Regions from separate parts of the Arthrobacter sp. E1SS-5 genome, predicted to be linked through region 1. Evidence: riboswitches for the same ligand, from Rfam matches in the RefSeq annotation. Region 1 holds a riboswitch; each other region holds the start of a gene.
What was found. A riboswitch is a leader RNA that binds a small molecule or an ion and turns the genes downstream of it on or off. The one in region 1 is predicted to bind S-adenosylmethionine.
Positions count from the first base shown of each region.

Region 2: another riboswitch for S-adenosylmethionine. It lies ahead of ACIGJD_RS02570 (cobalamin-independent methionine synthase II family protein); the one in region 1 lies ahead of ACIGJD_RS06535 (bifunctional o-acetylhomoserine/o-acetylserine sulfhydrylase).
Region 3: another riboswitch for S-adenosylmethionine. It lies ahead of ACIGJD_RS12650 (aminotransferase class V-fold PLP-dependent enzyme); the one in region 1 lies ahead of ACIGJD_RS06535 (bifunctional o-acetylhomoserine/o-acetylserine sulfhydrylase).

Region 1 is NZ_CP172703.1:1,418,856-1,421,173, reverse strand. It holds gene ACIGJD_RS06535 (bifunctional o-acetylhomoserine/o-acetylserine sulfhydrylase) at 58-1,374, opposite strand; SAM riboswitch class IV at 1,420-1,535, opposite strand; gene ACIGJD_RS06530 (VOC family protein) at 1,687-2,318, shown strand, end outside.
Region 2 is NZ_CP172703.1:515,432-517,749, forward strand. It holds gene ACIGJD_RS02570 (cobalamin-independent methionine synthase II family protein) at 1-1,192, opposite strand, end outside; SAM riboswitch class I at 1,206-1,310, opposite strand; gene ACIGJD_RS02575 (M14 family zinc carboxypeptidase) at 1,546-2,318, shown strand, end outside.
Region 3 is NZ_CP172703.1:2,722,734-2,725,051, reverse strand. It holds gene ACIGJD_RS12650 (aminotransferase class V-fold PLP-dependent enzyme) at 1-1,152, opposite strand, end outside; SAM riboswitch class IV at 1,190-1,303, opposite strand; gene hisN (histidinol-phosphatase) at 1,456-2,268, opposite strand; gene rsgA (ribosome small subunit-dependent GTPase A) at 2,314-2,318, opposite strand, start outside.

The DNA.
Region 1 (2,318 bases):
TTGCTGCCCGCCACGCTTTACCGCCCAAGTAGTGGCCCGGCGTCGTGCTTTACGCTTCTAGGCGCTTTTCGCAGCCCTAAAGCCTGCTTCCAGGTCGGCGAGGATGTCGTCGATGTGTTCCAGGCCCACGGAAAGCCTGACGAGTCCCGGGTGCACCCCGGCCACTGCCTGCTGCTCCGGCGAGAGCTGGCTGTGCGTGGTCGACGCCGGGTGGATGACCAGGGAGCGCACGTCGCCGATGTTGGCCACATGGGAGTGCAGTTCCAGGGCGTCGACGAAGCGTTTGCCCGCCTCCGCTCCGCCGGCCAGGTTGAAGGCGACAACGGCGCCCGTGCCCTTGGGCCCGTACTTGCGGCCACGCTCGTACCAGGGACTGGACGGCAGCCCCGCGTAGGCGACCGATTCGACGTCGTCCCTTGCCTCAAGCCAGCGCGCCACTTCCGTGGCGTTGGCCACGTGGCGTTCCACCCGCAGGCTCAATGTCTCCAGGCCTTGGGAAATCAGGAAGGCATTGAAGGGCGAGACCGCCGAGCCCAGGTCGCGCAGGAGCTGGACGCGCGCCTTGAGGATGTAGGAAAGGTTGGCCCCCAACGCGCAGCCGGCTCCCAGGTCGCGTGCGTAGACCAGTCCGTTGTAGGTGGGATCCGGGGTGTTGAAGCCTGGGAACCGTTCCGGGTCCTTGCTGAAATCGAATTTGCCGGAATCGACGATCACGCCGGCAATGGCTGTGCCGTGGCCGCCCAGATATTTGGTGGCTGAGTGGATCACGATGTCCGCTCCCCACTCCAGCGGGCGGATCAGGTACGGGGTGGAGAGGGTGTTGTCCACGATGAGGGGCACGCCGGCCTGGTGGGCGACCTCTGAGATGCCCTCGATGTCCAGGACGTCCTGGCGCGGGTTGGAGACCACTTCACCAAAGAAGAGCTTCGTGTTGGGCTGGACGGCGTTGCGCCACTGGTCCAGGTTGTCGGGGTCCTCCACGAACGTAACGGAGATGCCGAACTTCTTCAGGGTGTGGGCGAACAGGTTATAGGTACCGCCGTAGAGGCTGGGGCTGGCCACGATGTGGTCGCCGGCCTCCGCGATGTTCAGGACCGCGAACGTTTCGGCGGCCTGGCCGGAACTGAGCAGCAGCGCAGCAAGGCCGCCTTCAAGGCTGGCGATCCGCTGTTCCACGGCGTCCTGCGTGGGGTTGCCGATGCGGGTGTAGATGGGCGCCAGTTCGGACAGTGCGAAGCGGTTTGCTGCGCTCTCGGCCGTAGGGAACACGAAGGACGTGGTCTGGTAGATGGGCAGGGCACGGGCTCCCGCGGCACTGTCCACTTCCTGGCCGGCGTGGATTTGGCGGGTTTCGAAGGACCAACCGTTGGACATCCAAAATCTCCTTTGACATGGGCCCGGCATGCTCACCGGCAGTGCGGGCCGCGCTTGCTTCCGGCTCTTGCCGGACAGCCAGGTCTTCACCCGGGGCACCCCACCGCGGATGGAGGGTTGCCGGCCAGCAGAGCCGGGGCTTGGCGCTGGCACTCATGACCTGCGGCAAGTCTAGGAACAGCGCCGTTGTGATGAACAGGATTGTGACGAACATGGTCTTTTAGGCGGCCTTTCCATGTCCTCTGACGGCGCGCAAATCCAGTAAGGGTACCCTTAGCTGAGAGCCGCATCACAAAGTGCCAAGATGTTGCCATGCGCATGGATCACGTCTCTTACGCCTGTGAACACGACGGCCTCGCGGCCACCACCGAACGTATTGCAACTGCCCTCGGCGTTGAGGCAGTGAAGGGCGGGGTACACCCCCGGTTCGGAACCCGGAATATGATCATCCCGCTCGCCGGTCACAAGTACCTCGAGGTTGTGGAGGTCCTGGACCACCCTGCATCGGACAAGGCACCGTTTGGGCAGGCCGTACGGGCCCGTTCCGCGGCAGGCGGCGGCTGGATGGGCTGGTGCGTCGAAGTGGACGACCTCGCCCCCTTCGAGGAACGCCTCGGCCGGTCCGCCGTCAACGGCAACCGCAAGTTCCCGGACGGGCGGGAGCTGGTCTGGAAGCAGATTGGCATCCTGGGCCTCATCGCCGATCCCCAGGTCCCGTACATGCTCAAGTGGGAGGGTGATCCCTCACTTCACCCGTCCAACGCCTACGAGAGCAGCCTCAAAATGAGCTGCCTGACCATCGCGGGCTCCGCGTCCCGTGTCACGGAGTGGCTGGGTGAGCCGGTGGAGAAGCCGCTTGAGGATGTTGCTGTCGAGTGGGTCGCCCCGCACGGAACGCCCGGCATCCTGTCGGTCACGTTCGAAACCGCCAACGGGGCTGTCAC
Region 2 (2,318 bases), 900 kb from region 1:
TGGCGCGGCGGGCGCCCTCGCCCAGTGCTTCCAGCTTGGCAAAGGCGATCTGCGGGTGGACCCTGCCGCCCAGGCCGCAGTCAGTGGAGGCAATGACGTTTTCCCTGCCCACGACGTCGGCAAAGCGGACAATGCGGTCCGCCACCAGGTCCGGGTGCTCCACCACATTGGTGGCATGCGATACGACGCCCGGAATGATCACCTTGCCTTCCGGGAGTTTGGTGTCCTCCCAGACCCGCCATTCGTGTTCGTGGCGCACGTTGGCGGCCTCGAAGGAGTAGGCGCCGGCGTTGACCTGCAGCACGGACCCGATGATGTCCGCGAACGGGATGTCGGTGGTGTGCGGGCCGTGCCAGGAGCCCCAGCAGACGTGCAGCCGGATCTGTTCCTGCGGGAGGTCCCGGAGGGCCCAGTTGGTGGCCTCGACGCGCAGCTGGATGAACTTCAGGTAGTCCTCCAGGGAGGGCTCGGGGTTGATTTGGTCCCAGCTCTCGGCCAGGGACGGGTCATCGAGCTGCACGGTGAGGCCGGCGTCGATGATCGCCTTGTATTCCTCCCGCATGGCGTCGGCGCAGGCGTAGACCAGTTCCTCGTCCGTTTTGTAGTACTCGTTGGCCACCCGGGCGCAGGAGCCGGGGGAGAGCGAGGCCACGAAACCGTCGGAGAGGCCCGCGGCGGCGAGCCCGGTCTTCAGGTTCCTGATGTCCGACGCTACAAGGTCCTGGCCCGTGTAGGTCAGCGGCCCGGCGATCTTGGGCTGGGTGACCGACTTGCGGTGCGAGAGGATGCCCGAGGACGGGTCGTTATAGGCCTCGTTGAACTTTTGCCGGTCGCGGCGGTCCGGGAAGGAGGTCAGGACGATGTGGCCCGGCGAGGAGCGGTGCACCTGCGAGTCGGCCCAGCGGTCCACGTTGGTCGGTTCCAGGCCGCCGAGTCGGGAGAACGAGTAGTTCCACCAGGCACCGTAGTCCACGGAACTGGACATGGTGTGGCCGTACTCGCCGTCGTTGGCGATGTCGACGCCCAGGTCTTTTTGGCGCTGGACAATGTCCGCCACCGAGGCCTCAAGGAGATCAAGGAATTCCGGGGTGATGCCGTCGGCTTCCTTGGCCGCATTGGCTGCGATGAGTTCCGGGGTGCGGGGCAGGGAACCGGCGTGGGTGACGCGGATGTGGTCGGTGTTCAGGGACATGCTGGAATCTTCCTTTCCATCGGTCCTGGCAGTAGCACCTTCGACCAGCAGGGCTCCTGCTGGACCGTGGTTGCTGCGGCGTCATCGAGCCAGGTCTCTCGGCCGCTCCGGATGGTTCCCTCCCACCTAAATCGACACCGCTGCGCGCGGGCAAGTCCGGTCCGCTTTGTGTCGCGCCAGTAGGCCTGATCTCACCCCTGCTGTCCTCTTGGCATGCTTACAGGTTTCGTCCAGCGTATTGACAGATTCTGTCCAGCTTGGTTGGCTCTTTGTCACAGCCGAAATGGGGAACATGGCGGCTGCGCACCCACTGCACCCAAGAACCACCGCACTCAAAGAAGAGGTCATCCACCGTGAATAAATCCCTGGCAACCTTCAGGAACCTTGCCCTTTCCGGCGCCTTGGCGCTGGCCGTCGTGGCGGGACCGGCTCCGCTGGCGAACGCGGTGGGCGAAGGCCCCGGCTACGACGGCAACGGCCAGATCACCACGACAAAACTGGCCACCTATGACCAGATGGTTTCCTTCCTGAAGGACCAGGATGCCAAGCAGCCCGCCATGGAACTGGAAGTCATCGGCCAGACCGTGAAGGGCCGGGACATCCACCTGGTCAAGTACATCTCGGACCCGGCCAAGCCCACCATCCTCTACCTGACGCAGCAGCACGGCAACGAACAGCTCACCACCGAGGGGGCCATGGAGTTCATCAAGCACCTGGGTACCGGCAAATCGGCGGACATCCTCAAGGGCGTGAACATCCTGGTGCTGCCCATGCTCAACGCGGACGGCGCCATGGGGGACGTGAACTTCTCCCTGGACAACTACCTCGCCAAGGGGGACCGGCATCTCACCCGCTACAACGCCGAGGGTGTGGACCTGAACCGCGACCACGTGGCCAAGATCCAGCCGGAGACCCAGGCGCTGCACAACAACGTGATGCGCAAGTACCGGATCGACTACATGATTGACCTGCACCACCAGGGCACCCGCGCTGAGCGTGACGGCAAGCTGGTCTCCGGCTCCATCCTGTACCCCACCACCCCCAACGCAGATCCCGCCGTCGTCGAAAAGTCGAAGCAGCTGGGCGCCGTGGTCTTCAACAGCGTCGACTCCACCGGCTGGGGCCA
Region 3 (2,318 bases), 1.3 Mb from region 1:
CAGGCCCACGCCGTGCTCGGCGGCGAGGTAGGCAGCCACCAGTCCTGCGTCGTAGCCCTCGACGGAGAAGTTGACCACGCCGATGGTGTCCGTTTCCGGGTTGCTGTCCTTAAAGATCTGGTGGACCGTGACCCCGTTGATGTTTTGCAGGCCCTCCACGAGGAAGGAGCGGATGGCCGATTCGTGGGCGTGCCACCGGTCCTGGTCCAGCCCCGCGAGGACCTGTGTGGCGCGGGCCAGGGTGGCGGCTCCGAGGACGTTCGGTGAGCCCCCCTCGTGGCGTGCCGGCCCGCTGGCCCAGCTGACGCCGTCGAGCCTTGCTTCCTTCACCGCGCCGCCGCCGGCAAGGTGCGGGACGCCCGCGTCCAACCAGTCAGGGCGTCCCACCAGGACGCCGGCGCCGAACGGTGCGTACAGCTTGTGGCCGGAAAACGCGAGGTAGTCGATGCCGTCGGCGCTGATGTCCACCCGGCGGTGCGGTGCGAGTTGGGCAGCATCCACCACGATCCGTGCCCCGTGCTGGTGGGCCAGCGCGGCCAGGGCCCGGATGGGAAGGATCTCGCCGGTGACGTTTGAAGCGCCGGTGACTGCCAGCAGGCTGACCCCGCCCTGCTCCAGCTCCGCGCGGACGGCGTCAACGGTGCCAGCGACCGTCTCTGCCGCCACGATGCTCCGGTGCGGTACGCCCTGCCAGGGCAGCAGGTTGGCGTGGTGTTCGATGTCCAGGTAGAGCACATCGCCGGCGGGCCGGCCATCTCTGATGGGAAGACAACCTGCCAGCAGGTTGAGCGAATCCGTGGTGTTGCGCGTGAAGATGACCGAGTCGTCCGGGCGGCCCCCAACGAAATCGCGGACAATGCTGCGCGCGTTCTCGTAAACCGAGGTGCTGATCTGGGAGGCGTACCCTGCCCCGCGGTGGACGCTGGCGTAGTAGGGCAGGATCTCGTTCAGGTAGGCGGACACCACGGAGAGCGCCGGGGCGGATGCGCCATAGTCAAGGTTCGCGTAGCGCACGTGGCCGCCGGTAATGAGCGGCGCCTGGATTTCCGCGCCGGTGACCGCCGCGAGGGGCCGTCCGGCAACGGCGTGGCGTTCAGCAGCAACGGCCGATTCGGTGGTGGCGGGCTGGGGGGAGACGGTGGCAGTTGTCACAGAGACCTCACTTGAATACAGGACTCCGGCATAGTGGAATCCGCGCTTGCCGCATCCGCTCCGGACCGGCCTGGTCGTCACCCGGGGCACCCCACCGCGAATGGAGGGTTGCCGGCCAGCAAACCGGGGTTTAGCGCTGGCACTCGTGACCTGGATAAAAGCGTAGGACATGCGGCGGCCAAGGCTGAACCTGCAGCGATTGTTAAGCCCTTTGTTACGCGCTGCCGAATAAACGACGGCGGCCACCTCCTTTGGGAGGTGCCCGCCGTCGCTTTATTCGTTTTCCCGTAGAAAAGTCAACCGTTACAGCAAATCATCCAGGTAAGGGTTCAGGCGGTGCAGCACCTCTGAGTGCAGGATGGAGTTGGTGGCCAGGGCGTTCCCGCCAAAGGGGCCGTCCTCGCCTTCCAGGGACGTGAAACGGCCGCCGGCCTCCACCACGATCGGCACCAGGGCGGCCATGTCGTAGAGGTTCAGCTCCGGTTCACAGGCAATGTCCACGGAGCCCTCGGCCACCATGCAGTACGACCAAAAATCGCCATAGGCGCGTGTCCGCCACACGTCTTCGGTGAGGCCCAGGAACTCGTCGAGGTTTCCCCGTTCCTTCCAGCCGGTGAGGCTGGAGTAGGAGAGGGAGGCATCGGCGAGGCTGGAGACGTTGGAGACGCGGAGCCGTGTGGCAGCCGCCAGGGACCTGCCCATGTACGCGCCCATCCCCTTCGCCGCCCACCAGCGCTTGCCCAGGGCCGGGGCGCTGACCACGCCCACCGCCGGCTCTCCCTCGTCAACCAGGGCGATCAGGGTAGCCCAGACCGGAACGCCGCGGACAAAGTTCTTGGTCCCGTCGATGGGGTCGATGATCCAGCGCCGCGAACCGTGGCCAGTGCTGCCGAACTCTTCGCCCAGGACCGCGTCACGGGGGCGGGAACGCGAGAGCTGCCCGCGGATCGCTTCCTCGGCGGCCTTGTCCGCATCGGTGACCGGCGTCAGGTCCGGCTTGGTCTCAACGTGGAGGTCCAGGGCCTTGAAGCGGCTCATGGTCTGGTCATCCACGGAGTCGGCCAGGACATGTGCCAGGCGCAGGTCATCGTTGTAGCTCGAAGCGGGTTGGATCATGGTTCCAAACTACCGTCTGCCCACGCTTCTTCCGGGGAGAACGCGTCAGT